4 regions of the Telluria sp. ZT3P39 genome follow, and region 1 is predicted to be linked to each of the others. Evidence: predicted binding sites of a transcription regulator. Region 1 holds the regulator's gene; each other region holds the start of a gene.

What was found. The regulator FliA, encoded in region 1, starts transcription of late flagellar genes. The targets are predictions, from matches to a motif close to CTAAAGTTTNNNNNNNNNNNGCCGNTA.
Region 2: flgK (flagellar hook-associated protein FlgK) is a predicted target of FliA. The motif match lies at 2,821-2,847, and genes of this name have one in related genera.
Region 3: fliD (flagellar filament capping protein FliD) is a predicted target of FliA. The motif match lies at 3,918-3,944, and genes of this name have one in related genera.
Region 4: AC56LR_RS20195 (flagellinolysin) is a predicted target of FliA. The motif match lies at 2,800-2,826, and genes of this name have one in related genera.

What each region holds. Positions count from the first base shown of each region.
Region 1 covers NZ_JCASIH010000029.1:130-7,354, reverse strand. The annotation lists gene flhA (flagellar biosynthesis protein FlhA) at 1-1,246, shown strand, start outside; gene AC56LR_RS19330 (hypothetical protein) at 1,271-1,534, opposite strand; gene AC56LR_RS19325 (DUF2778 domain-containing protein) at 1,531-2,004, opposite strand; gene flhF (flagellar biosynthesis GTPase FlhF) at 2,252-3,640, shown strand; gene AC56LR_RS19315 (MinD/ParA family ATP-binding protein) at 3,633-4,442, shown strand; gene AC56LR_RS19310 (RNA polymerase sigma factor FliA) at 4,475-5,212, shown strand; gene AC56LR_RS19305 (flagellar motor protein) at 5,194-5,937, shown strand; gene motD (flagellar motor protein MotD) at 5,943-6,701, shown strand; gene AC56LR_RS19295 (hypothetical protein) at 6,749-7,225, shown strand, end outside.
Region 2 covers NZ_JCASIH010000010.1:1,823-9,047, forward strand. The annotation lists gene AC56LR_RS11745 (flagellar basal body L-ring protein FlgH) at 1-593, shown strand, start outside; gene AC56LR_RS11750 (flagellar basal body P-ring protein FlgI) at 608-1,711, shown strand; gene flgJ (flagellar assembly peptidoglycan hydrolase FlgJ) at 1,724-2,680, shown strand; gene flgK (flagellar hook-associated protein FlgK) at 2,876-4,822, shown strand; gene flgL (flagellar hook-associated protein FlgL) at 4,857-6,086, shown strand; gene AC56LR_RS11770 (PEP-CTERM sorting domain-containing protein) at 6,317-6,934, opposite strand; gene AC56LR_RS11775 (hypothetical protein) at 7,105-7,225, opposite strand, start outside.
Region 3 covers NZ_JCASIH010000010.1:41,935-49,159, forward strand. The annotation lists gene fliK (flagellar hook-length control protein FliK) at 1-390, opposite strand, end outside; gene AC56LR_RS11945 (flagellar protein FliT) at 413-736, opposite strand; gene fliS (flagellar export chaperone FliS) at 746-1,201, opposite strand; gene fliD (flagellar filament capping protein FliD) at 1,225-3,882, opposite strand; gene AC56LR_RS11960 (flagellar protein FlaG) at 4,090-4,461, opposite strand; gene AC56LR_RS11965 (flagellin N-terminal helical domain-containing protein) at 4,551-6,005, opposite strand; gene AC56LR_RS11970 (hypothetical protein) at 6,366-6,626, shown strand; gene AC56LR_RS11975 (GGDEF domain-containing protein) at 6,664-7,225, opposite strand, start outside.
Region 4 covers NZ_JCASIH010000033.1:24,526-31,750, reverse strand. The annotation lists gene AC56LR_RS20215 (serine endopeptidase) at 1-804, shown strand, start outside; gene AC56LR_RS20210 (DUF3597 domain-containing protein) at 851-1,258, opposite strand; gene AC56LR_RS20205 (hypothetical protein) at 1,300-1,815, opposite strand; gene ugpQ (glycerophosphodiester phosphodiesterase) at 1,996-2,757, shown strand; gene AC56LR_RS20195 (flagellinolysin) at 2,861-4,531, shown strand; gene alaS (alanine--tRNA ligase) at 4,805-7,225, shown strand, end outside.

The DNA.
Region 1 (7,225 bases):
CTACATCACCGGCGGCATCATTTTGGCGCTGGGCCTGATCCCGGGCATGCCGAACCTGGTGTTCCTGCTGCTGGGCGGCGCCCTGGTCGGCGGCGGCTACATGATCGCCAAGCGCCGCAGGGACGCGCCGGCCCAGGAAGCGGCCGCGGCGCTTGAGGCTGCGGCGGCCGGTACAGCCGGCGCGGCGGCACCGGCCGAATCGGAAGAAGCGACCTGGCAGGACGTCATGGCGGTCGACACCCTGGGCCTGGAAGTGGGCTACCGCCTGATTCCGCTGGTGGACAAGACCCAGGGCGGCGAGCTGCTCAAGCGCATCAAGGGCATCCGCAAGAAATTCGCCCAGGAAGTGGGCTTCCTGGCCCCGCCCGTGCACATCCGCGACAACCTGGAACTCAAGCCTTCAGCCTACCGCATCACGCTCAAGGGCGTGGAAGTGGGCACCGGCGAAGCCATGAACGGCCAGTTCCTGGCGATCAACCCGGGCATGGCCAGCGGCACGCTGCCGGGCATCGTGACGGTCGATCCGGCTTTTGGTTTGCCGGCCACCTGGATCGACGCCAGCCTGCGCGACGAGGCGCAGAGCATGGGTTATACCGTGGTCGACGCCGGCACCGTGGTGGCGACCCACCTGAACCATTTGATTACGACCCACGCCTCGGAACTGCTGGGCCGCATGGAAGTGCAGGCGCTGCTGGATCACCTGGGCAAGGAAACCCCGAAGCTGGTGGAAGACCTGGTGCCGAAGATCGTGTCGCTGTCCACTTTGCAGAAAGTGCTGCAGAACCTGCTGCAAGAGGGGGTGCACATCCGCGACATGCGCACCATCATCGAGGCGTTGTCAGAGTACGCCACCCAGACGCAGGATCCGAACGAGCTGACCGCCATGGTGCGCGTGGCGCTGGGCCGCGCGATCGTGCAGCAGCTGTTCCCGGGCATGAACGAGCTGTCGGTGATGACCCTCGACAACCGCCTCGAGCGCTTGCTGATGCAGGCCATGGGCACGGGCGGGGACGGCGCCGGTATCGAGCCAGGCCTGGCCGACACCATCGCCCAGCAGGCGGCCAATGCCGCCCAGCAGCAGGAAGAGCTGGGCCTGAGCCCCGTGCTGCTGGTGCCGGCGCCGCTGCGCGTCCTGCTGTCGCGTTTCCTGCGCCGCGCGGTGCCGCAGCTGAAGGTGCTGTCGCATAACGAGATTCCGGAGACCAAGACGATTCGGGTGACGAGCCTGGTCGGCGTGCCGATGTGAGCAGGACTCGCCGCGCGTCATTGGTCAATGCCGGTATCGCCGGAAGATGAGTACGGCCGAATAGGTGACGACAAGGACAACGACGAACGCACTACCGAGCGCAAGCAGGGTTTCGAGATCCCGCAGTTCCTCTCCATTTGTTGAGCCGTAGAGTTCGACGAGCCAGACAGACAGCACTGGTGGAACCTGTGGGCCAAGGTCGGGACGGGCGAGCCACATCCATCCCAGGGCAGCGGTGCCGACAAGCACCCAAGCGGCAAGCATGACATGCGTGATAAACGTTTTCACTTTACTGTTACTTGGCCGTAAGCCTTTAAGGTACTGCCTGGGATGGCGATCTGACTGCTCGCCTTCAGGCGAGCTCGCAGAATGCGGAAATCCGTATGGCTGTCGATGGTAATGCAACCTTGGCTGATTCCCAGGCTTCCCTTCGGGTGGAGCCGAAAACGGCCTCGCTTTACTTTGTTACAGAAAGTTTCATCGTCAATTCTTCCGTCAGTCGCATAGAGGGCGAACCAGTCCCCTCGGTTACTGAAGAGGTCGCGCAGCGGGCCCAGCACGCCGCCTGACTGGCGATCGAGTACATAGTAAATACCGGGAGGAATGGGGCCAATTCCTGCATGACAAGCAAATTCTCGGCGGTTTGCATGGGCCCCCAAGCCTGAAAACGCTGGGAATTGCATAGTGTTCATTTTAAGCACACTCATCGGTTTGTCGTTCAGTTCAAATGAGCATTTAAGCATCTGCGTTTCTCCCAAAAAGGCTTCTTGTCACAAGTTTTCGAGCATAGGCAAGTATCAAGAACTGCTTGCTGAGATGTCACAACTTTGCATTGGCTGCTTACTCCGATCGGACACGGAGCCTGATCCTCGGGGAAATAGACCCTTTTCCCCTTCCTTCTCCCCAGATGGTTTCCGCACGGCATCGTCAATAATGTTGACTATGGACGGGCGATTGCGCCCGCAGAAAACGTAGAACAGACCAGTTGAAGTGCGGAGAACAACGATGAACGTGAAGAAATTTACAGCGGCTACCTCCCGTGACGCCTTGCGCAAGGTGCGCGAGGCGCTCGGTCCTGACGCGGTCATCCTGTCCAACCGTCCGGTCGACGGCGTGGTCGAGATCCTGGCGCTGGACAACGACGACGTCGCATCGCTGTCCTCGCCGAGCATCGAAGAAGCGCAGCCGCAGTTTGGCGCCTTCGACAACGGCTTCGACCCGGAACCGGTCTTTGCCCGCGCCCCGGCCGCTTTTGCCCCCGCCTTCACCGCTCCCGAACCACGGCGCGCAGCGCCAGCGCCTGTCGCCGAGGAAGTGCCGCCGACCTACGAAAACCGCCGCGCCCCGGCCCCGGCAGCCACCATCGACATGGCCGCCATGAGCTCGATGATGAGCGCCGCCATCGCCCAGGCCAAGGAATCGGCCACGCTCGAAATGAGCGGCATGATGAATGAAATCCGCGCCATGCGCGGCATGATGGAAACCCAGCTGGCCGAGCTGTCGTGGAATGCCGGCTCGCAGCGCGAGCCGCAAAAGAACGCCGTCCTGCGCGAGATGCTGGCCGCCGGTTTCTCGGCGACGCTGGCGCGCTACCTGATCGACAAGATGCCGGCTACCCGCGACGCGGCCGAAGCGCTGCGCTGGATCAAGACCGTGCTGGCCCGTAACCTGACCACCATCGCCAACGAAGACGACCTGCTCTCGCGCGGCGGCGTGTTCGCCCTGGTCGGCCCGACCGGCGTCGGCAAGACCACCACCACCGCCAAGCTGGCCGCGCGTTGCGTGATGCGCCACGGCGCCGACAAGCTGGCCCTGATCACCACCGATGCCTACCGTATCGGCGGCCACGAGCAGCTGCGCATCTACGGCAAGATCCTGGGCGTGATGGTGCACTCGGTGAAGGACGAAGCCGACCTGCGCATCGCCCTGAAAGAACTCAAGAACAAGCACACCGTGCTGATCGACACCATCGGCATGTCGCAGCGCGACCAGATGGTGACGGAACAAGTGGCCATGCTGAGCGAATCCGGCGCCGACGTGAAGCGCCTGCTGTGCCTGAACGCGACCTCGACCAACGAGACGCTGAACGAAGTGGTGCGCGCCTACCAGGGCACGGGTCTTGCCGGCTGCATCATGACCAAGCTGGACGAAGCCGCCTCGATCGGCAACGTGCTCGACGTCGTGATCCGCCAGAAGCTGAACCTGCACTACATCTCGAACGGCCAGCGCGTGCCGGAAGACCTGCACCTGGCCGACCGCGCGATGCTGGTCGACCGCGCCTTCCGCAGCAAGAGCGGCGCCAACGGCATCAGCGACGCCGACCTGCCGCTGATGATGGCCGGCACGGCCAACCTGCACAACGACCGCAGCCTGCGCGAGGTGTCCCTTGGCTAGTTTCGATTTCGACCAGGCCGAAGGCCTGCGCCGGATGCTGCAGGGCCCGCGCCCGCGCATCGTCACCTTCCTGTCCGCCACCCCTGAAGACGACAAGGGCGCCATGCTCGTCAACCTGGGCGCCTCGCTGGCCCGGACCGGCAACGACGTCCTGATCGTCGACGCCTGCGAGCGCGAGTACGGCGTCGCCCGCCGACTGGGCATCAGCCGCGCCGCTCTGCTGACCAACGTGGCGCGCCAGGAGTGCGGCCTGAACCAGGTGCTGCACGCCGTGCCGCAGGGCTTTTCGGTGGCGTCGCTGGGCACCCCGCAACGCGCGGACGATACCCGCCGCCTGGCCAAGACCTTCGACGTGCTGGTCAAGCAGGCCGGCATCGTGATGGTGGACGCCGAACTGGGCCCGGACGGCGAATTGCCGCTGCCGCTGATGGCCAGTTCCGAGATCGTGGTGCAGGTCGGTACCTCGGCCACCTCGATCACGAATGCCTATGCCTTGATCAAGCATTTGTCGCACCAGCTGGGCCGCCGTCCTTTCGGCATCCTGGTTACCGGCGCGACAGAGGCCGAAGCCAAGGTTGTATACGATAATATGTCTACCGCGGCAACACGCTACCTGGCGGTGACCCTCAATTCGATGGGCTCGGTACCGGCCGACGAATACCTGCACCGCGCCGCGCGCCTGGGGCGCGCCGTGGTCGATGCCTTCCCGCTGGCGGGTGCGTCGGTTGCTTTCCGCCAGCTGGCAGGCAAGTTCGCGCTGCACGCGATGGGCCGGGGAGGCAACGCACATTTCGGGTCCTGACCTGCTAGAGAAGAAGAGAAGACAAGCAACGCATGTACACGGTCAAAGGGAAAACGGACAAGAACCATTTGCTGACGGAGCACATGCCGTTGGTGAAGCGTCTTGCCCACCACATGAAGGCCAAGCTGCCGCCTTCCGTGGAAGTCGATGACCTGGTGCAGGCGGGCATGATCGGCTTGCTCGATGCGATCAACCGCTACGAAGACAATCACGGCGCCCAGTTCGAGACCTATGCGGTGCTGCGCATTCGCGGCGCCATGCTCGACGAACTGCGCTCGAGCGACTGGATGCCGCGCAGCACGCGCCAGAACATGCGCAAGGTCGAGGCCGCGATGGAAGCGCTGCAGCAGCGCCTGGGACGCCCGGCCAGCGAATCCGAAATCGCCAAGTCCCTCAAGATCTCGTTGTCCGAATACCAGGACATGCTGGGCGACGGCGGCGGCCACCAGCTGCTGTACTACGAAGACTTCCACGACGACGAAGGCGATGGCGGCAGCGCCGGCTTCCTCGACCGCTATGCGGTCGACGATGCCGACCCGCTGCGCTCGCTGCTCGACACCGACTTCCGCCAGGCCGTCATCGACGCCATCGACAAGCTGCCGCCGCGCGAGAAGATGCTGATGGGCCTGTACTACGAGGAAGAACTCAACCTGAAGGAAATCGGCGCGGTCATGGGCGTGAGTGAATCGCGCGTGTCGCAGCTGCACACCCAGGCGGTGTCGCGGCTGCGTGCCTCGCTCAAGGAGCAATTATGGACTGGGCCAGCGTAGCCGGGCTGGTGCTCGCGCTGGCGGGCATCCTGGTGGGCCACACGCTCGACGGCGGCAAGTTCGCGTCGCTGGTGCAGCCGGCCGCCTTCGCCATCGTGGTGGTCGGCACTTTCGGCGCGGTGCTGCTGCAAAGCGAGACCCGCAGCTTTTTGCGCGGCATGCGCATGCTGCGCTGGGTGTTCTTCCCGCCGAAGTCGAGCCGCGACAAGCTCTCGCGCGAGATCGCGCTGTGGAGTTTGACGGCGCGGCGCGACGGCCTGCTCTCGCTCGAGCAGTACATGGGAACGAACGATAAATTTATCCAGAAGGGCCTGCGCCTGGTGGTGGACGGCATCAATCCGGACAAGATCCGCAGCCTGCTGGAGAGCGAAATCAGCGCCTACGAATTCGCCCAGCGCCAGGCCGCGCGCATCTGGGAATCGGCGGCCGGCTATTCGCCGACCATCGGCATTCTGGGTGCGGTGCTGGGCCTGATCCACGTGATGGAAAACCTGTCCGACCCATCGCGCCTGGGCTCCGGCATCGCGGTGGCCTTCGTCTCCACCGTGTACGGCGTCGGGCTGGCCAACCTGTTCTTCTTCCCGGTCGGGAATAAACTGAAAGCCATCGTCAGCGACAAGGTGGCGCAGTACGAAATTCTGGCCGAAGTCTTCCACGACCTCGCCAGCGGCGACCACACCCGCGTGGTCGACGAACGGGTGGCGTCGCTGCTGGCGCGCCACTAAGCGGCATGGCGCGCAAACGCTACGACGATTCCAACGGCTCGGCCGAACACCACGAGCGCTGGCTGATTTCCTACGCCGATTTCATCACGCTGCTGTTCGCGTTTTTCGTCGTGATGTACGCGATCTCCATCGTCAACGAAGGCAAGTACGCGGTGCTGTCCGAAGCGCTGGGCGACGCCTTCGGCGGGCGCAGCCTCGCGCCGCAAGCCGCTACCCGGGTCGAACCGGCGCTGCCGCTGTCGCACATCGTCAACCGCAAGCGGATCGAGGCCGCGCGGCGCGACCGCCAGCGCCTGGAGACCCTGTCGAAAGACCTGTCGGCGACCTTGCTGCCGCTGGTGAAATCGGGGCAGGTGCGCGTGACGCAAAATGCGCGCGGCATCAGCATCGAGATCAATGCCAGCGCGCTGTTCGACCAGGGCGAAGCGGTGCTGCAGCCGGACGCGCGCGACGTGCTGCGCGAAGTGGCCGGCCTGCTCAAGGACGACCCGCACATGGTCGAAGTCGAAGGCCATACCGACAACCTGCCGATCGCGACACCGCAGTATGCGTCGAACTGGGAACTGTCGGCGGTGCGCGCGGCCAGCGTGGTGCGGCTGTTCATCGAGGGCGGCGTGCAGGAGGCGCGCCTGTCGGCGATCGGTTACGGCTCGACCCGGCCGGTGGCGCGCAACGACAGCCCGGTCAACCAGGCGCGCAACCGGCGCGTTGCCGTGATGATCCTGGCAACGACGCCGGAACCGCTGCCGGCCGCCTTGAAATAAAATGTCATTTTTGCCGTCTGTTTGAAATATTCTTTCAAGGAGCACGAATGCATGTCAAACGAATCCTCCCGCTGCTCTTGTTCGCCCTGGGCGGCCTGGTGAGCGCCGTCGGCGCCGTGGAAAAAGACGCGATCGTGCGCCATCAGCTCGAGGTCGAGACCACCGGCGGCAAGGTGAAAGTGCGCCTGACGGTCGAGAACCATGGCGAGACCACCATCTACGTGCCGCGCGAAGTGGCCGCCGGAGACGAACTTACCGGCCGCCGCTTCGAGGTGCTCGACAAGTCCGGCAAGCCGCTCGACTACACCGGCATGATGGTCAAGCGCGGCGCACTGACGGCCCAGGACTACCACCCGGTGAAGCCGCACACGATGCACATGAATACCATCGACATCACGCCGGCCTACGCGTTCAGGAAGGGGAAGAATAGCTACGAGATCCGCTACGACGGGCCGTGGCTGGCCGACCTGAAGCAGCTCGATGCGGTGAGTCACAGCCCGGCGGCGCCGGTGCGCTTCAGCTTT
Region 2 (7,225 bases), on a different contig from region 1:
CCCCGAGCAGCATCGTGCAGGGCCCGACCTCGAGCCGCCCGATGCTGGTGCAGACGGCGCCCGCGGGCGACGGCGCCATCTACAACGCGGGCAGCTACCGCCCGATGTTCGAAGACCGCCGCGCGCGCCATATCGGCGACCTGCTGACGGTGAACATCTCCGAGCGCACCTCGGCCGGCAAGTCGGGCGCCAGCACCGGCACCAAGTCGGGCAGCGCCAGCTTCAAGACGCCAGGCATCCTGCAGGCCAAGTTCGGCGCCGGCGTGGGACTGGAGGGCGCGAACAAGTTCGCCGATGCCGACACCCAGAGCGCCTCGAACAACTTTACCGGCACGATCGGCGTGACCGTCACCGAAGTGCTCACCAACGGCAACCTGATCGTCGCCGGCGAGAAGCAGGTCGCCATGAACAAGGGCGTCGAGTACATCCGCTTCTCGGGCATGGTCGCACCGGACACTATCCAGCCGGGCAACATGGTCTCGTCGACCCTGGTGGCCGATGCACGCGTCGAATACCGCACCAACAGCCGCGTCGACCGCGCCGAGATGAGCAACATGTTCTCGCGCTTCTTCCAGTCGATGCTGCCGTTCTGAGGCCTGCCATGCACATGAAAATCACCTCGATCGCCTTGCTTTGCGCTGCCCTCATGGGCGCGGCGCCACTGGCCCAGGCCGAGCGCCTGAAGGACCTCGCCAGCATCGCCGGCGTACGCCAGAACCAGTTGTCCGGCTACGGCATCGTCGTGGGCCTGGACGGCACCGGCGACCAGACCAGCCAGACGCCGTTCACCGTGCAGTCGATCCAGGCGATGCTGCAGCAAAAGGGCGTGAACCTGCCTCCCGGCACCCAGCTGCAACTCAAGAACGTCGCGGCCGTCATGGTCACCACCTCGCTGCCGGCCTTTGCCCAGCCGGGCCAGACCATCGACATCACCGTGTCGTCGATCGGCAATGCGAAGAGCCTGCGCGGCGGTACGCTGCTCATGACCCCGCTGCACGGCGCCGATGGCCAGGTGTATGCGATGGGCCAGGGCAATGTGCTGGTCGGCGGCGTCGGCGCCCAGTCGGGCGGCGCGCAAGTGCAGGTCAATCACCTAGCGGTGGGCAAGGTCTCCGCCGGCGCGACCGTCGAGCGCGCGGTTGCCTCGAACCTCGGTGCGGACAACCAGATCCGCCTGGAACTGAAGGAAACCGATTTCTCGACCGTGGCGCGCGTGGTCGAAGCCATCAACGACCAGTTCGGCGCGGGCATCGCCACGGCGCTGGACGGCCGCGTGATCCGCGTGCGCACGCCATCCTCGAGCGACCAGCGGGTGGCCTTCATCGGCCAGCTGGAAAGCATCGACGTCAATCCGGCCAGGAGCTCGGCCAAGGTGATCATGAATGCGCGCACCGGTTCGGTGGTGATGAACCAGTCGGTCATGCTGGAAAACTGCGCGATCTCGCACGGCAACCTGACCGTGACCGTCGGCGCCGACACCAATGTCAGCCAGCCGGCCCCGGGCTCGCGCGGCCGCACCGCCGTGACGCAGTCGAACTCGGTCGACGTCAAGAAAGACCCGGGCCGCGTGCTGATGGTCAAGGGCGGCGCTTCGCTGGCCGAAGTGGTGAAGGCCATGAATTCGATCGGCACCACCCCGCAAGACCTGCTGGCCATCCTGCAGGCCCTGAAGGCTGCCGGCTCGCTGCGCGCCGAACTCGAGATCATCTAAGAAAGCACACCCATGATCGGCTCTCCTTCCACTGACCTGACCAGCAAGTTCGCCCTCGACACCAAGGGCCTGGGCGAACTCAAGCAATCGGCCAAGGCCGGATCGCCCGCCGCGCTGAAGGAGGCGGCCACCCAGTTCGAAGCCATGTTCATCAACATGATGATGAAGAGCATGCGCGACGCCACCCCGCAGGAGGGGATGCTCGACAACCAGCAGTCCAAGATGTTTACGGGCATGCTGGATCAGCAGATGAGCCAGAACCTCGCCAAGCGCGGCGTCGGCCTGGCCGACATGCTCACGCGCCAGCTGACCTCGAACCAGATGGGCGCCCAGGCGCTGGCGATCGGCGCCGACGGTATGGCCGCCGGCAAGGCCGCCGCTGCCGCGACGGCCGCCGCGCCGCTGCAGGGCATGCCGCCGGGGAAGGATGCCGCCACCATCATGAAGACCGGCGTCACTACGCCGGGCGTGGCGCCGCTGGCCCTGACCACCGCCACCGGCCGCGTGCAGACGCCGCACGTGCGCGCTTTCCAGGAAAAGCTGCACGCCCACGCGGCCGAAGCCGAACGCGCCACCGGCGTGCCGGCCAAGTTCATGCTGGGCCAGGCCGCGCTGGAAAGCGGCTGGGGCAAGCGCATGATCCGCAATGCCGACGGAACCAACAGCAACAACCTGTTCGGCATCAAGGCCGGTCCGGGCTGGAAGGGCAAGGTCGCCACTGCCGTCACCACCGAATACGTGAATGGCCGCGCGCACCAGAAGGTGGAAAAGTTCCGCGCCTACGACACCCCGGCAGATTCGTTCAAGGATTACGCCAACATGCTGGCCAAGAACCCGCGCTACGAGAAAGTGCTGGCCAGCGGCGGCGACGCCTCGGCCTTCGCCCACGGCCTGCAGCGCGCGGGGTATGCGACCGATCCGAATTACGCCGCCAAGCTGACCCGCGTTATCAAGAATTCATTGGCGTAAATGAACGAGGAAATTTTCGTTGGCATTGATGATGCCGCGATCCGTAGGGTGGGCGGGTCTCCCGCCCGCGCGTTCAACCCGAACGTGCGTTGCCACAGAGCGTCGGTGACTTGAACGCGCGGGCGGCGAAGCCGCCCACCCTACAGTTTTCGCAAACGTTGCCGTAGATAAGATAGTCACAGAAAGAAAGCACCCATGTCCGGTAACCTCCTCAGCATTGGCAAGAGCGGCCTGTTCGCCGCGCAGGCGGGCCTGTCCACGACCGGCCACAACATCGCGAACGCCAACGTGGCCGGCTACAACCGCCAGACGGTGGTGCAGTCGACCGCCCCGATGATGGATACCGGCGTCGGTTTCATCGGCACCGGCACCCAGATCGACCAGATCAAGCGCTACAGCGACGAATTCCTCAACGCCCAGGTGCGCACCGCCCAGGCCAGCAAGAGCGGGCTCGATTCCTACTACAGCCAGATCAGCCAGATCGACAACATGCTGGCCGACCAGACCGCCGGCCTGTCGCCGTCGCTGCAAAGCTTTTTCAAGGGCGTGCAGGACATGGCCGCCAACCGCGCCTCGATCCCGTCGCGCCAGTCGATGTTGTCTTCCGCCGACACCCTGGCCACGCGCTTCCAGGCCCTGGACAGCCGCCTGGCGGAGATCCGCGAAGGCGTGAACAGCACCATCGAAAGCAGCATCACCACGATCAACTCCTATGCCAGCCAGATCGCCGACCTGAACGAGAAGATCGGCACCTTCGCGTCGGCCATGCAGCGCGCGCCGAACGACCTGCTCGACAAGCGCGACCAGCTGGTGATGGAACTGAACACGCAAGTGAAGGCCACCGTGCGCCCGGGCGACAACGGCAGCCTGACGGTCTCGATCGGCAGCGGCCAGCCGCTGGTGGTGGGGCAGCGCTCCTTCGAACTGGCGGCCACCAAGTCGCCGACCGACCTGACCCGCCTCGAAGTGGGCTATGTGACCGGTTCCAAGGTGTCGGTGCTGGGCGAGAACGCCCTTTCCGGCGGCACCCTGGGCGGCGCCCTGGAATTCCGCAGCAAGACGCTGGACCCGGCGCAGAGCGCGCTGGGCAAGGTCGCGATCGGCCTGGCCATCGAGTTCAACGAGCAGCACAAGCTGGGCCTGGACCAGAACGGCCAGCCTGGCGGCGACTTCTTCAGCGTGGCGCCGGCCTATGTCGGCAAGAACATCAACAATGCCTCGACCAGCACCACCAAGGTCGAGGCCATCGTCAGCGATCCGGCGGCGCTGGCGGACAGCGATTTCAAGGTGGAGTTCGACGGCACCGATTACCAGGTGATCCGCCTGTCGGACAACCAGAAAACCGCCTACACCGGCGCGGGCGCGGCCCAGACCATCTACGGCGTCGATTTCAAGATCACCGGCACGGCGGCGAAGGAAGACAACTTCCTGGTGCGCCCGACCATCGGCGGCGCGGCCAACTTCAACGTGCTGGTCAAGGACGTGTCGGGCATTGCCGCGGCCGCGCCGATCGCGACCAGCGCGCCGGTGAACAATACCGGCACTGCCAAGATCAGCGAAGGCAAGGTCGACGCCAGCTTCCTGGGCGGCGCCACCGCGCTGCCGGTGACGCTGAGCTTCGACAAAGCCACCGGCAACCTGGGCGGCTTCCCGGCCGGCACCGTGCGCATGGTCGACAGCAACGGCGCCGCCAGCACCGTCCCCGCAGGCAGCGTGCCCTTCAAGGCCGGCGCCACCTATACGTTCGGCGGCATCAGCGTGACCATGAGCGGCGCGCCGGGCGATGGCGACAGCTTCACCATCGCCGGCAACGGCAGCGGCATCGGCGACACCCGCAACATCGGCCTGCTGGGCGACCTGCAGACCAGGAACATCTTCAACAAGGGCACCGCTACCTTGCAATCGTCCTACGCCCAGCTGGTGAGCACGGTCGGCAACAAGACGCGCGAAGTGCAGGTGAACGGCCAGGCCGGCGAAGCACTGCTGGTCCAGGCCCAGGGCGCGGCCCAGGACGTCTCGGGCGTGAACCTGGACGAGGAAGCGACCAACCTGATCAAGTACCAGCAGGCCTACCAGGCTGCCGGCAAGGTCATGCAGATCGCGGGCAGCATCTTCGACACGCTGCTCTCGATCGGCCGCTGATTGACCGAATAACAGCATCAAGCACGAGGCACCCATGCGCATCAGCTCACTTTCCATCTACAGCAACGCGACCAGCCAGCTCAATTCGCTGCAGAGCGCACTCGCGCGCACCCAGATGCAGCTCTCGACCGAGCGCCGTATCCTGACCCCGGCCGACGATCCGGTGGCCTCGGCGCGCGTGCTCGAAGTGAGCCAGACGAAGGAGATGAATACCCAGTTCGCCACCAACCGCGCCAGTGCGCGCTCGTCGCTGACGACGGTCGAAGGCGCGCTGCAAAACGCCGGCAACCTGCTGCAGGACATCCAGGAGCTGGCGGTCACCGCCGGTAACGGCAGCATGCTGCCGATCGACCGCAACGTGCTGGCCACCGAACTGGAAGGGCGCCTGGCCGACCTGCTGGGCGTGGCCAACAGCACCGACGGCGCCGGCGGCTACCTGTTCTCCGGTTACATGGCCACCACCCAGCCGTTTACGCCGACGCCCGGCGGCGCCCAGTACGAAGGCGACCAGGGCCAGCGCCAGCTGCAGGTGGCGGCTTCGCGCCGCATGCCGCTGTCGGCCTCGGGCAGCGCGGTATTCGAGAACAACCCGACCGGCAACGGCAGCTTCCAGACCCAGGCGGCGGCCGGCAACAAGGGCGCCGGCGTCATCTCGTCCGGTTCGGTGGTCGACCGCAGCCTGGCCAACGCCGGCCGCGACTACAAGCTCACCTTCGCGGTCAGCGGCTCCCCGGCGGTGACCACCTACAGCGTGGTCGACACCACTACCGGCACCGATGTGGCGGTACCGGGCATGACCGCCCAAGCCTACGAAGCGGGCAAGGCGATCACCTTCGGCGGCCTGAGTTTCGACATCAAGGGCGAACCGGCCGACGGCGACAACTTCACCGCCAAGCCGAGCGAAAAGCAGTCGGTGTTCACGACCGTGACCAACCTGATCGCGGCGCTGCGCGCGCCGGCCGACGGCTCCACCGGCAAGGCCGCGCTGGCCAACAACATCGGTACGGCGCTGGACAACCTGAAGTCCTCGCACGACAACGTGCTGACCGTGCAGGCCTCGGTGGGCGCCCACATGAAGGAACTCGACTACCTCGACAGCGCCGGCGACGACCTCGACATCCAGTACGCCGCCACGCTGTCGGACCTGCAGGACCTGGACATGGTCAAGGCCATTTCCGACTTCTCGGCCCAGCAAATGACGCTGCAGGCGGCGCAGATGTCGTTCAAGACGATGTCGGGACTGTCGCTGTTCAACTACCTGTAAGCGGCCGGGCAGGGCCTGCGAAAACGGAGAGCTGGCATGAAGCGTAGGGTTGCCGGCTTCGCCGGCCGCGCGGTGATAGTTACAATATGAACCGGCGCACGGACTGCATCACCGTGATCTGAACGCGCGGCCGGGAAAACCCGGCCACCCTACAGCGGCGGGACAAGGCCCGCAAAAGCAAAAGAGCCGGCATGCGCCGGCTCTTTGCTTTTGGCGGAACGATCTGCCGATCAGCCGCGCTTGCGGCGCGCAGCGCCCAGACCGGCCAGGCCCAGGCCGAGCAGGGCCAGCGATGCCGGTTCCGGCACGTCGTTCGCCTGGATGTTATCCAGGCTGAAGTAGGAGTTGCCGCCATTGTTGGTGAAGGTGACGTAGGACAGGTTATCGAAACCGCTCAGCGAAAACGCCTGGAAGTCGACGCCGGCGCCCGGGCCGTCCTGCAGCCAGTCGAGTGCGAACGATTGCGAGACCGTGCCGCCGCCCGCGAGGTAGCCGGTCACCATGATGCCCTTGGCCCACAGGCCGCTCGACTGGCCATGTGCTTCGGCGCCGTCGAAGCCGGTCAGCGAGAATGCGTTGCCGCTGGTCGATGCCAGCTTGATGCCCGCGCCATGCGCCAGGACGTAGGTGCTGCCGTTGTCCGGGCAGGCGGGGCCGCAGAAATATGTGTTGGCGATAGCGGCCTGGTAGCCGTTGGTGCCGAGGGTCGTGGCGGTATAGCCTTGTTCGTCGACGCTGCTGAAGAACGAGACCGAGTCGCGGTCGAAGCTCAGGGTAGTGGCTTGTGCGGGAGCGATGGCCAGCAGTGCGGTAGCGAAGGCGGCGGCGAAGGTAGCGGTCTTGAACATGGTTTTTCCTGATTGGCTGAAATGGGTAGGAGACGATATCGTCTTGACCCATGCCTATTAGCAATTGCCGTGCCAGCAGGAAATAAACCTGTGTTTACAGATACTTGCGTTTAATCAAGTAATAGTTCCAGAGTGAACTGTAAAGAAAGTCGACAGCGGTGTTGCGTGGATCAGGCGTGCTTCGGCCGCGTGGCCAGCGCGACGACCGCGATACCCGCCGCGACGATCAGCGCGTCTTCGATCAGGCCGCTCCTGGTCTGGCCGATACGCGCCATCGCCTGCTTGCGCACG
Region 3 (7,225 bases), on a different contig from region 1:
GCCGGCCCCTGGCGCGGCGCCTTCGCGCATCGCCAGCGGCGCCTTGCCCGGGTCGGCGCCTTGCGGCAGCGGCGGGCCGGCTTCGGAAAACACCGGGTTGGCGGCAGTGCCGACCTGGAAGGTGGGGCGCGGGGAAACCGACAGCAGGGTCAAGGGCACGTCGGCGCCGACCTGGACCCCTGCGGGCAACTGCATGCGGGCGGGGATGTTGGCGACCTTGACGACGAAACTGCCGTCGGCCAGCTTCGCCAGGACTTCACCGTGCAGCGCCTTGCCCAGCTGGGGGGCGAGGGCGCGCGCAAAGGCTTGCTGGCGCGGATCGGCGAGCTGCTCGGCCGGGACCACCGGCCCGGTGCGCACGATTGCAGAGACGAGCTCGCGCGGCAGCATGCTCTAGGAAAGGCCTTGCGGCCTAGATGCCGTAGGCGCGCGCGACGCGGCGTTCGGTCGAGGTATTGCTGATCAGGGCCGACAGGCGCGCCATCCACGGGGTGGCGAGGTCGCGGATCTGGCGGTCGGCGGCGAGCATGCGGCGGATCGCGTCGACTTTCTTGACGCGCGCGGCGCCGGCGAGGGCTCCCTGCTCGTGTTCCTTCAACTGGCGCACGTGCAGGGCGCACTGCTGCTCGAGTTCGGTCAGGCGGTCCCAATCGTTGTCATTGGCGGCGCGCAGCATCTGGTCGGTGATTACCGCCATGGTCTCGTACACGTCGACGATATCTTCGCTGGTCATCATGGGCATGGCTCAGGCACTCATCAGGGTCGGTGCGCGCAGGGGCGCAGGGGCGGCGGCCGGCAGGTTCCCGGCGGCCAGCGGATCGATCGCATTCCATGCATCGCGCAGGTCGGACAGCAAGGCATGGACTTCTTCCAGGATCGCCGGGTCGTTCGACAGGTTTGCCTTGAGCATGCGGGCGCTGACGTATTCGTACAGGGCGTCCAGGTTCTGGGCGATCTCGCCGCCGACTTTCTTGTCGAGCGCGGCGCGCAGGCCGTTGTCGACGATGTTGATGGCTTTCGAAATCGCGGCACCCTTGGCGGCGACATTGCCGGCCTTCATATTCGTGATGCCGCTCAGGATCGACACCAGGGCGCCGTCATACAGCATGACGATGAGTTTGTGTGGCGAAGCCGAGGCGACGCCGGTCTCGAGACCGACTTTCGCGTAGGCGCCAACGCCGCGTTGCATGGTTCCAAACATGGTGTTCTCCAGGTACTGTGAGATTAGCCTGCGTTCGCGGTGAGCGCCGCAAGCTGCTGGGTCAGGTAAGCCGAGGTCGATTGCATCGACATCAGCGCGCTGTCGAGCGCGGTGAACTGGGCGCGGTAGCGTTTTTCAATGGTTTCCAGGCGCGCGCTGAACTGGTTGCGCGCCGTGGCGATGGATTTGAGCGTGATATTCATGCTGTCGGTTTTGCCGGTCAGCAGGCTGCCCTTGCCGGTGAAGCCGGCGGTCAGGTTGGTCAGCTCGAAGGCGAAGCCCTTGGAAAAACTGACGGTGCCGCGCTCGCCGACCAGGCCGCCCGTGATCGAGAGCTGGATGCCTTCCGCGGGCGAGCCCGCGGCAGCGGTGAGCGCCTGGCCGTTGCCGGTGGCGGCGACGCCGCCGATCGTGCCCTGGACGTCCGTGCCGGCCACCGGCGCGGCGCCCCCGAACAGGGTGGCGGGGTCGCTGCCGCTGACGCTGGAAATCGAGACGTTCGAATTCGCGCCGTACTTGCTCGACGAAACCGACAGGCGTCCGCTGTCGTCGATTTTGGTCTCGACCGTGTCGCCGGCGCCGGCAAAGACGGTATTGCCGTTCACCGCCGCGCGCAGCATGGCCACCAGCTGCGCATTGGTGTAGGTGCCGGCTGCCAGCGCAATCTCCTGGGTCTTGCTCTCGGTGACCGGATCGGTCTGGTTGAGCGTGATGCGCCAGGTCGTGTTCGGACTGATCGTGGTCGGGCCGGCCAGCGCCGCGGCGCTGGTCAGCGTGCCCTGGCTGGCCATGCTGGCGATGTTGACGCCATAGACGCCGGGCTTGGTGGCGGCAGTCGACTTGTCGAACTTGACCATGCCGTCGGTGGCGCTGCCCATCGCAGCGAACAGGCCGCCGATCTCGGCGTAATTGTCGTTGACGGCTTTGTTGAGCTTGGTTGCATCCACCGCCAGGGTGCCGTCGCGCTGGAAGGCGATGCCGACCTGGCCGAGCGTGGTCAGCTTGCCGCCCAGGCCTTCGACCGCGGCCCCGAGCTGGCGCCGCAGCTGGCTCTGGATCGAGCGCACACCCGGGTCGCCCTGCAGCACGCCGGCGGTCCTGGTTTCGGCGTTGTAGCCGGTCAGGCTCGAAATCGTCTTGCTCAGGTCGTTATAGGCCTTGACGAAATTGTTGACGGCGGTCGAGACGCTCGCGGTGTCGCGGGTAATGTTCAGGCTGGTGCTGCCGGTCGCGGTGATGTCCAGCGACACGCCCTGCACGGCGTCGGTGACGGTCGTGCTGCTGCTGCGGATGTCGATCCCGTTCATGTTGAGCAGGGTGTCCTGGGCCGCGCTGGTCTGGGTCAGCCCCTGGGCACCGCCGGGATCGTGGCCGAGCAGGGCGGCGATGGCCGGATCGGGCGGCTGGCCGTCGGCCCCGTCGACGCCGATCTTCATCGACGACTTGGCGCCGGTCTTGTTCGAGGTCAGCACCAGGTGGTAGGGGTTGTCGCCGCCGTCCGACACGATGGTCGCCGTCACGCCGATGTTGGCCTTGTTGATGGCGTCGCGGATGCCCTGCAGCGACTGGCTGCCGGCCTCGAGGGTCACGGTGCCGCTGGCCTGCGCGCCATCCTGGGCGAAGGCCGCGCCCGCCAGGTAGCTGCCGGCGCTGCCGGCGACCAGGCCGGCAGCGGCCGGGTTGGTGCCGCCGACCAGGATCTGGCTGCCGTCGCGCGAGCTCAGGGTCACGCCTGCGGTGGTGGTGACGCTGGTGCCGGTGTTGGCAACGCCGACGCCTCCCAGGCCGCCGGTGACCGCGCCGCTGCCGCCGATGGCTTCGAGTACGGTCAGGTTGGAGCCGTCGGCCGCGGTGAATTGCAGGCTGCCGTCCAGGGCGTTGCCGCTATAGGTGATGTTGGCGGCCGCCAGCGCCGCGCCGACGGTGCCGCTGGCCAGCGCCGCGTCGACGCCGGCGGCGTCGAGCGAGGCGCCGCTGCCGGCCTGGCTCGCGATCGCCACGCCGCCGACCGACAGCGTATAGCTGGCGGTGGCAGCGGTGGTGACCGTGCCGAAACTGGCGAACAGGTTCGCCGCGCTGGTGGCGGTTCCGGCCTTGGCAGTCACCCCCGTGGTGTCGCTCCTGGCGTTGATCGCTTCGGCCAGCTGGGCCGCGCTGCGGGTGGCCGCGCTGGTGGTGATGGGGGCGCCGTTGAGCGTCAGCGAACCGTTGCTGATGCCGCCGGTGGCGATCGATGCGCCCAGCGCGGTGCCGGCCACGCCGAAGCTGCCGCCGCCGATGCTGCCGAACTGGAAGGTCAGGGTGGTCCTGGCGCCGCTGCCGATGGTCGCGCTCATGCTGGCCCTGCCGGCGGTGGTCAGGCTCTGGGCCGACGCCAGCTGCGACACGTTGATGCTGTACTTGCCCGGCACCGCGCCGGTCCCGGCGGTGGCGCTGAGCAGGTCCTTGTTGCTCGATGCGGTATTCAGGGCGCTGAAGGTCGAGGGAGAATTGAGCGCGGTCAGGGCGCCCTGGAAGCCGCCGACCGCGGCGCCGACTTTGCCGAGCGCGCCCATGCGCGCCTGCAGCGCGGCTGCCTTCTTGTCGAAGCTGGCGAGCGGGGCTGCTTCGGCCTGCATCAGCTTGCTGATGATGCCGTCGACGTCGAGGCCGGAGCCGATGCCGGATGAACTGATGCCCACTTTGTTTCTCCCGTGAAAGCGATAATGTAAGTCATTATCGACAGAAGCAAACCGGACTTAAGAGCGGGAAAGGTATCCCAATTCAAATAGTTAAAAACAGGGATGGCAGGAAGACATCATGTGCGGATGCGCGCGCCGGCGGCAGGCGCGGAAGCGCAGCGCACGCTCCCGGGGAACGTGCGCCGGCGGTAATAAGGTAGAACCGGCTCAGGCAGTCTGGCTGATCAGGAGGCCGCGCATCTTGTCGATGGACTTGGCGATCTCGAGCGCTTCGACGGAAGGAATCTGGCGCACCACTTCGCGGGTGCCCTGGTCGATGATCTTGACCACGATTTCCTTGCTGTCATCGTCGATTGCGAATTCCAGGCTTTGCAAGGTGGCTGCCATGCCCTCGTTGATCTTGCGGACGGCATCGTCGACCTGCTCGCGCGACGGCTGCGCGCGCGATGCCGGGGTCGTTCCGGGGGCCTCGGTGGGCTTCACCGCCTTGGTGGGCTCCGCCTTTTGCTGCTCGATCGGAGCGAGCGTGCGCTCCTCCAGCCGCGACGCCACGGGTGAACCAAGAGATTGGATGTTCATGTGACTTCCCTAGCAAAAATTCCCCGGCTGAATTTCTTCAGCCGAGGAACCGTTTTACAGCACGGATGGACTAGTCAGTCCGTCGGTAATTAACCACGCAGCAGCGACAGGACACCGTTCGGCAGCGAGTTGGCCTGGGCCAGCATCGAGGTACCAGCCTGTTGCAGGATCTGGCCGCGGGTCATTTTCGCGGTTTCAGCAGCGAAGTCGGTATCGACGATGCGGCTGCGCGATGCCGACAGGTTCTCGGTGGTCGACGACAGGTTCGAGATCGCCGATTCGAAGCGCGACTGCAGTGCGCCGTACGAAGCGCGCTGGCTGTTGACCGACGACAGGGCGGCGTCGGCTGCCTTGATCGCGGCCTGTGCGCCGTCGAAGGTGCTGACGTCGATGTTGGCGACCGACTTCAGGTTCGAGCTGCCGGCCAGCGCGAAGCCGGTGGCGGTGGTTTCGGCAACCGAGAAGCTCTTTTCCGAGTCCATCGACACGCGGCCGTTGGCAGTGCCGACGCCGGTGTTTGCAACAACCGAGAAACTGGCGTTGGTGGTGCCGTCGGCCTTGTAGCTGGCCATGGTCATCGCAGCACCGGCAGCAGCGTTCTTGTTCTCGAGCTTGATGTCGTTGCCCGAAGCATTGGTCAGCTTGATGCCGCCGCCGTTGGCCGAGTCGAACGATGCGGTCACGCCGGTCTTGGCGGTCTGGGCATTGATTGCGCTGATGCCCGATGCGAAGTCGTCGGCCGTGGCGCCGGCGCCGCCGATCGAGAACGAGACGCGCACTGCGGTCGAGTTGTCCGAGGTCAGGTCCAGTGCGTACGAACCGGCTGCGCCGTCGATCTGCACTTCGGTGGTCGCCGAAGCGGTCACACCGGTCTTCGACGTTTCGGCGTTGATCTTCGAAGCGATCGACTTGGCGGTATCGGTAGCGGTGGTAGCGACGTTGGCGCTGCCCAGGAAACCCGAGACGGCTGCGGTGCCGGCGGCAGCGGTGGTTGCCGCGACGACGGCGTTCGCATCCTTGCCGACGTTGTTGTTGCCGTAGGTCGAGGTGCTGAAGTTCGAGCCGGTCATCGAGATCAGCTGGCCTGCATTGGCGCCGACCTGGAAGTTCGCGGTGCCCATCGAGCCGTCCAGCAGCTTCTGGCCGTTGAATTCGGTGGTGTTGGCGATACGGTTCAGTTCCGAGGTCAGTTCGGTCACTTCGGTCTGCAGGGCCTTGCGGTCACCGGCCGAGTTCGACGAGTTCGACGACTGCACTGCCAGTTCGCGGACACGCTGCAGGATTTCGCCGGAGCTCGACAGGGCGCCTTCAGCCGTCTGGGCCATCGACACGCCGTCGTTCGCATTGCGGGTTGCTTGGTTCATGCCGCGGATCTGCGAGCTCATGCGGTCCGAGATTGCCAGGCCGGCAGCGTCGTCCTTGGCGCTGTTGATGCGCAGACCCGACGACAGGCGCTGGATCGAGGTGTTCAGGGATGCTTGCGAGGTCGACAGGTTACGCTGCGAGTTCAGGGATGCGACGTTGGTATTGATTACGGATGCCATGGTGTTTCTCCAGACTAGGTCTTTCAGGGGTGGGCTGCCTTGCCCTGTTCACTTTGGTGCGCCACGCTGTTCCGTGACGATCACACCGCTGTTGTTGCTGGTAACGTGCTTTGCGGCAAGAACTTGAGGGCCCGGAGCGAAATTAATTCCGCCTCTTTTCGCTCAAGTTTCTTTCGGCAGCGCGTCTAAACGACCGTGGAATGGCGAACTTTAGGGCAAAAAAAGATTTATTTTTTCTCTTCGTCCAGAATAATTTGCCGCCACATGCGCCGGGGTGATGCAAAACTGTTACGATTTTGGCGGGCGCGGCCCTGATGGCCGCACACGAACCAACGCGTTTCTTGTCCGGAGAGAGAAAAAATGAAGACGATTGCTGCTGCATGCGCCGTGCTGGCGCTGGGATTGACGGGATGCGCCTCGGCGCCCGACACCGATCCGACGCCGACCATGGCGGAAGTCGCCGCGGATACCTCCAACACGGCCGGCCAGGATGGGCATACGATGACGGGCAGCCGCCTGGCCAAGCGCACCTCGACCGACCGCATGCTCAAGGCGGTGGGCGCCCAGGGCGCCAAGGACGAGATGCGCAGCGCGCCGCGTCCGGGCGCGCTTACTCAATAAGAGGGATTAATCTAGCGAAGAAATGGGTTAGCGCGGCTTAATTCGCCACCACGACCCGGTTCTTGCCGGTCTGCTTGGCCTGGTACATGGCGCGGTCGGCCCGCGCCATCAGACTCTCCTGGCCTTCGTTCGGCACCCGCAGCGCCACGCCGCACGAGAAAGTGATCAGCATTTTCTCGTTCTCGTGCATGAAGAAATGGCGGGTCAGCTCGCGCTGCACCCGCACCATCGCCGCCGCTGCCGCCTCGACCGTGGTCTCGGGCAGCAGGATCAGGAATTCCTCGCCGCCGAAGCGGGCGATCACGTCCATCGAGCGCAGCGTGTCGCGCACCACCGTCACCAGGTGCTTCAGGGCGCCGTCGCCGGCCAGGTGGCCGTAGGTATCGTTGAGTTTCTTGAAATTGTCGAGGTCGAGCATCGCCACGCATAGCGGCGTGTTGCGGCGGTCGGCGCGCGCGCTTTCGCGCCCGAACACTTCTTCCAGGCCGCGCCGGTTCAGGCTGCCGGTCAGCTGGTCTTCACGCACCAGCTCGCTCATATGCTGGAGCTCCGCTTCCAGCAGGCGGATGCGGTCCTCGGCTTCCTGTACTTCGCGGTGC
Region 4 (7,225 bases), on a different contig from region 1:
AAGCACGAGGTGGCGCGCGCGAACACCCGCTCGGCACGCGAAACCTTCGACAACTGGCTGGCTACCCGGCGCGCCACGGCGCAACCGAATCAGGACCCGGAACTGATCGAGCGTACGCGCGCGCTCGACAAGCTCGAAGCCGAAGAGCGCACGGCCCTGGCCGCGGTGCAGCTACAGCAGCAAGCTTCGCTTGACGCAGATCATGTCCTGCGCGCGGCGCAAGCGCGCTGGGAGAAAATCGAGACGCCGGCGCGCGAGGCCTTCATCGACGCCTCCATCGCCAAGGAATTGCGCGTGTTCCTGTACCGACTGGCGCTGACGCTGCCCTTGCTGGTGCTGGCCGGCTGGCTGTTCGTGCGCAAGCGCAAGGGCACATGGTGGCCTTTTGTGTGGGGCTTCATCATCTTCGCCCTGTTCACCTTCTTCTTCGAGCTCGTTCCCTACCTGCCCAGCTACGGCGGCTATGTGCGCTACCTGGTCGGCATTGTCGTGACGGCCCTGGTGGGACGCTACGCGATCCTCTCGCTGCAGCGCTACCTGGCCCGGCAGAAGGAAATCGAGGCCTTGCCGGACGCGCAGCGCCGCCAGGGCCTGCGCTACGACGCCGCCATGGCCAAGCTCGGCAAGGGAGTCTGCCCGGGCTGCGAGCGCCAGGCCGACCTGAAGGACGCCAGGCTCGATTTCTGTCCGCACTGCGGCATCGGCCTGTTCGACCGCTGCAGCTGCTGCACCACCCGCAAGAACGCCTTCGCGCGCTTCTGCTCCGCCTGCGGCACGGCGGCCAATACGACACTGGCCGACTGAAGAATCAGCCGGCCAGTTCAGGTACTACGACGCCGGGTTGCGCAGCTTAGTCACGCAGGTCGGCCGGCACCTTGCCGCCATTGGCGGCCAGCTTGTTCATGACCTGCTTGTGCAGCCAGATGTTCATCGAGGCCGAGTCGCTGGTATCGCCGCTGTAGTGCAGTTCGGCGGCCAGTTCCTTGCGCGATTGCAGGCTGCTGTCCAGGTCGAGCAGCTTGAGCAGGTCGACGATCGAGCTGCGCCAGTTCAGCTGCTCGCCCGAGGCCTGCTGCTTGGCGCTCAGGATTGCCTCGACGTCCACCTGGTCCATGGCGGCGGGGGCAGGAGCGGCCGGCGCCGGCTGCTGGGCTTGCGGAGCGGCCGGGGCCGGCGCCGGGGCCGGCGCGGCCGGGCCCTTGTTGGCGGCGTGCGCCTTCGGGAAGATCTTGCTGAAGATATTGCTCAGGATGCCCATGGTGGTCCTCGTTGGTTGTGGTGGATGAAAGGGTGACGGGATCAGCGGCGCATGTTCTGCGCCATGTGGCCGAGGGCGATGGCGAGTGCGGCGCCGCCGATGGCCTTGACCAGGGTGGGGTTGTCGGCATAGAAGTCGCCCATGCGGTCGACGATGCTCGGGTTTTGCTGCTCGGCTTTCTCGGCCAGTTCGCGCACGTCTTCCGGCGAGATCTGCTCGGCCTGCTCAGGGGTGACCTGGGTCGGGGTCCGGCCGCCGAATATCTTGCCGAGGCCGCCATTGCCCAGCGAGGCCAGTACGGTCGGGCCGAGCGTGGCAAGGATCTGGTTGAGCATGCCGGCACGCTGGTTCGGGTTGCTCTGGCCAAACATCTGGCTGACCATCTGCGGGAAGGGCGGGGTCTGGTCGGAGCGCAAGGCGCCGGTCACGCCGGTCGCCAGGACGTCGCGCGGCGCGTTCTGCGCCACCCGGTCGAAATCGTCTGCTGCCTGGTTCTGGTTAGCGCCGGCAGCGCCGCCCAGGTATTGCGTCAGTAGGTTGCCTAGATCAAATGCCATCTCGTTCTCCTGCTTTTACATGGGTGAAGGTCGAGAGTAGGCTTTATGGCATGCCTTTCTCTGTTCGGTATCCAACGGTGGCCGCCCGAAAGGCGCGCTTCCTTTCCGTGTAGACATCCCACCGTTCGCCGGGTAAGCTTCCTGGTGCAGTCACCTGAAATCCTTCGGCAGGAGTGCAGCATGTGGCCTTATCCCCGGATCCTGTCCCATCGCGGCGGCGGCACGCTCGCCCCCGAGAACACCTTGGCCGGCCTGCGGCGCGGCATGGACTACGGGTTCCGGGCGGTGGAGTTCGACGTCATGCTGGCGCGCGACGGCGTGCCGGTGGTGCTGCACGATCCTTACCTTGGCCGCACGGTCACCGGCGCCGGCCACGTGTTCGACTATGACGCGGCCGAGCTGGCGCGGATGGATGCCGGCGGCTGGTTCGGCCCCGGCTACCGCGGCGAGCCGGTGCCGGTGTTCACCGACTTCGCCCGCTATTGCAAGGAGCAGGGCGTCTGGATGAACATCGAGATCAAGCCGGCGCGCGGTTTCGATGCCGAGACCGGCGACACGGTGGCGCGCATCGCCCGCGCCATGTTCGCGGACGAGATCGCGGCCGGCGACCTGGCGCACGCGCCTTTGCTGTCTTCGTTCAGCCTGGCCGCCCTGGAAGCGGCGCAACAGGCCGCCCCGGACCTGCCGCGCGCCTTCCTGATGAGCGAGCTGCCGCCGGGCTGGGAGCCGCTGGCGCGCTCGGTCGGGGCGGTCGCCATCCATACCAACCACAAGCACCTGACGCCGGAACTGGCCAAGGCCGTGCGCGACGCCGGTTTCGGCCTGTTCTGCTATACCGTCAACGACCCGGTCCGGGCCGGCGAATTGCTGGCGTGGGGCGTCGAGGCCTTCTGCACCGACCGGATCGACCTGATCGGACCGGACTTCGGCAACCCGGCTTAGCCCTGGATCAAGGGTATTTGCAAAAGAATCGGCAAGCCGGACCTCAAGTAGATCGACCAGTTGTCGTTAATGACAGGCGACCGCCCTCCGGGCCAAGGCCACCATGTCACTATCGATCAACACCAACGTCCAATCGCTCAATACGCAGCGTGCGCTTACGCTGCACGCCGCCAGCCAGGAAAAGCTCATCGCTCGCCTGAGCTCCGGCTCGCGTATCAACAGCGCGGCGGACGATGCCGCCGGGCAGGCGATTGCGTCGCGCATGACGGCGACCCAGCGCGGGATGAGCCAGGCGGCGCGCAACATCAGCGACGGCACTTCCATGCTGCAGGTGGCCGATGGCGCCATGGCGAACGTGGTCGAGAACCTGCAGCGCCTGCGCGAGCTGGCGGTAGCCTCCGGCAACGGCGCGTATACGGACCAGGACCGCGCCGCCTTGCAGCACGAAGCGGTACAGCTGCTCCAGCAGATCAACGAGGTGGGCGGGCAGACCCGTTTCAACGGCAACGCCATCTTCGCCCAGGAGCGCACCAGCATCGGCGGCGACGAGCGCAAGCGGGTGGTGCTCGACGGCCTGAAGACCGGCTGGCTGAGTTCAGCCGAAGACATGATCAAGCAGTATTACGGGATCAGCGCGGACGGGGCCAGGATTACGGTCAACCTCGAGGGAGGCGACGGGGGCGCCGGCGTGCTGGCCTCGGTGTCGGGCACCATCGGCGGCGACGGCAAGTTCAACAACCTGAGCCTGAACCTCGACATGGACGACTTCGGCACGGCCGCGACGCCGGATGGCGGCGGTGCGCCGTTCTACAGCGACCGCATCGTCGCCCACGAGATGGCGCACGCCATCATGGGACGTTCGATGAACTACTTTGGCCTGCCGCAGTGGTTCCGCGAAGGCACGGCGGAACTGATCCACGGCGCGGACGAGCGCGTGCGCGGCGCCATCGCCGGCGGCTCCACCGCGGCCGGCATCGTCGGCGTCATCGCCGGCGGCGGGTTTACCTACGAAGGCGGCTATGTCGCCAGCCGCTACATGCACGACAAGCTGAAAGACCTGGGCGTGGAGGGCGGCATCAAGGGCGTGATGCAGTACCTCGACCAGAACCAGTCGGCCGACCTGGGCGTGGCCCTGAACGCGGTGAGCGGCGGCCGGATTGCCGGCGAGGCTGCCTTCCTCAGCGATTTCGGGACCAACGGCGCGAACTTCATGTCCACGAAGATGGATCTGTGGAACGCCGACACCGGCGCCATCGGCGGCCTCGATGCCGATGGCGGCACGGCGCGCAACGCTAGAGCCGTGGTGCCGGACGCCGGCACCAGCAACGCCTCGGACGGCCTGGCGAACTTCGTGGTGACCTACCCGGAGCTGGGCGGAGCCACCGGCGTGAACCGGATGCAGATCCAGGTCGGCGCCGGTGCGAACGACCTGATCGAGCTGCAGTTCTCGTCGATGAACGCCAGCGCGCTCGGGCTGGCCGACCTGGACCTGAAGAACTCCGCCGTCTCGCTGCTGCACCTGGACCAGGCGCTCGAATTCGTCAACCAGCAGCGGGTGAACGTGGGCGCGGCCAGCAACCGGCTCGACCTGGTCGCCAATGGCATGCAGACCAATGCCGTCAACCTGGCGGCGGCCAAGGAGAGGATCGAGGGCGTGGACTATGCCGGCACGGCCGCGGGACTGACGCGCGCGCAGATCCTGCAGCAGGCGGCATCGGCGATGCTGGCGCAGGCCAATAGCATGCCAAGGGCGGTGTTGTCCTTGTTGCGGTGATGTGCTGACGTCTCGGGTACGCGGCGAACGTCAAATGAGGTCCCGGCCTTCGCCGGGACGACGTGCTGAGTTACGTGTCCGAAGTCTGACTTAGTGTCACTCTACGCATTAACCGACGTCATCCCGGCGAAGGCCGGGATCCAAGTTCGTCGCGCCCCACCACCGCATCCTTTCCCAGATGACCGTAAATATTGGCTGGACTTAAAACCCCGCCACTAGCTACGCTATAATCGATTTTTTATACAGCATGCTGCCTCCTCACGCCCATACGACATGAAATCCTCTGAAATCCGCGAAAAGTTCCTCAAGTTCTTCGAGTCCAAAGGCCACGCCATCGTCCGTTCCAGCCCGCTGGTGCCGGGCAACGACCCGACCATGCTGCTGACCAACAGCGGAATGGTGCAGTTCAAGGATGTGTTCCTGGGTCTGGATACGCGCCCGTACTCGCGCGCGACCACCGTGCAGCGCTGCGTGCGCGCCGGCGGCAAGCACAACGATCTGGAAAACGTCGGCTACACCGCGCGCCACCACACCTTCTTCGAGATGCTGGGTAACTTCAGCTTCGGCGACTATTTCAAGCGCGACGCCATCAATTACTGCTGGGAGCTGCTGACCAAGGTCTATAACCTGCCGGCCGAGAAGCTCACCGTCACCGTCTATTTCGAGGACGACGAAGCCTACGACATCTGGGCCAACGAGATCGGCGTGCCGAAAGAGCGCATCATCCGCATCGGCGACAACAAGGGCGCGCGCTACGCGTCGGACAACTTCTGGCAGATGGCCGACACCGGCCCTTGCGGCCCGTGCACCGAAGTGTTCTACGACCACGGCGCCGACATCTGGGGCGGCCCTCCGGGCTCCGCCGAGGAAGACGGCGACCGCTTCATCGAGATCTGGAACCTGGTGTTCATGCAGTTCAACCGCGATGAATCGGGCGTGCTCACCCCGCTGCCGAAGCCGTCGATCGACACCGGCATGGGCATGGAGCGCCTGGCCGCCGTGCTGCAGCACGTGCACAGCAACTACGAGATCGACCTGTTCCAGGCACTGATCAAGGCCGCCGCGCGTGAAACCGGCGCCGAAGATTTGAACAACAATTCGCTGAAGGTCATCGCCGACCACATCCGCGCGGCCTCGTTCATGATCGTCGACGGCATCATCCCGAGCAGCGAAGGCCACGGCTACGTCCTGCGCCGCATCATCCGCCGCGCCCTGCGCCACGGCCACAAGCTGGGCCAGACCAAGCCCTTCTTCCACAAGCTGGTCGCCGATCTCGATGCCGAGATGGGTACCGCTTATCCGGAACTGCACGACGCCGCCGCGCGCGTGGCGCAAGTACTCAAGGCCGAGGAAGAGCGTTTCGGCGAGACGCTGGAAAACGGCATGAAGATCCTCGAGGCCCAGCTGGCCAAGGACGCGAAGAACCTCGACGGCGGCACCGCCTTCACGCTGTACGACACCTACGGCTTCCCGCTCGACCTGACGGCCGACATCTGCCGCGAGCGCGGGATCACGCTCGACGAAGAAGGCTTCACCGCGGCGATGGAGCAGCAGAAGAAAACCGCGCGCGCCGCCGGCAAGTTCAAGATGGCCGCCAAGGTCGAGTATGCGGGCGAGAAGACCAAGTTCGTCGGCTACGAATCGCTGGCCCACAACACCCACGTGCTGGCGTTGTACGCCGACGGCGTGTCGGTGCAGGAACTCAAGGCGGGCCAGGACGGCATCGTGGTGCTGGATACCACCCCGTTCTACGCCGAGTCGGGCGGCCAGGTCGGCGACCAGGGCGTGATCGGCAATGGCGCGAACGTATTCGAAGTCGAAGACACGCTCAAGATCCAGGCCGACGTGTTCGGCCACCACGGCGTGCTGCGCGAAGGCACGCTCAAGGTGGGCGACACCGTGGATGCACAGGTCGATACCGTCAAGCGCGCACGCACCATCCGCAACCACTCGGCGACCCACCTGATGCACAAGGCCCTGCGCGAAGTGCTGGGCAGCCACGTGCAGCAAAAAGGTTCGCTGGTCGATGCCGAGAAGACCCGTTTCGACTTCAGCCACGGCGCGCCGCTCACGCTTGACGAAATCGCGAAGGTCGAGACCATCGTCAACCGCGAGATCCTCGAGAACCACGCGACCGCCTCGCACAACATGAGTTTTGATGACGCGGTGAAACACGGCGCGATGGCGCTGTTCGGCGAAAAGTACGGCGACACCGTGCGCGTGCTGGACATCGGCAGCTCGAAAGAGCTGTGCGGCGGCGTGCACGTGACCCGCACCGGCGATATCGGCCTGTTCAAGATCGTGTCGGAAGGCGGCGTCGCCGCCGGCATCCGCCGCGTCGAAGCCGTGACCGGCGAGGGCGCGCTGGCGCTGGTGCAGTCGATCAACCGCAAGCTGCAGGAAGCCGCCGGAGCTCTCAAGACCAGCCCGGACGAGCTGACTTCGCGCATCGCCCAGGTCCAGGACCAGGTCAAGACGCTCGAAAAAGAAGTGGCCGCACTGAAGTCGAAGCTGGCCTCCGGCCAGGGCGACGAACTGGTGGCCCAGGCCATCGACGTGAACGGCATCAAGGTGCTGGCCGCGACCATGGATGGCGCCGACGTCACCGCATTGCGCGAGACCATGGACAAGCTCAAGGACAAGCTCGGGACCGCTGCCATCGTGCTGGCCAGTGTGCTTGAGGGCAAGGTCAGC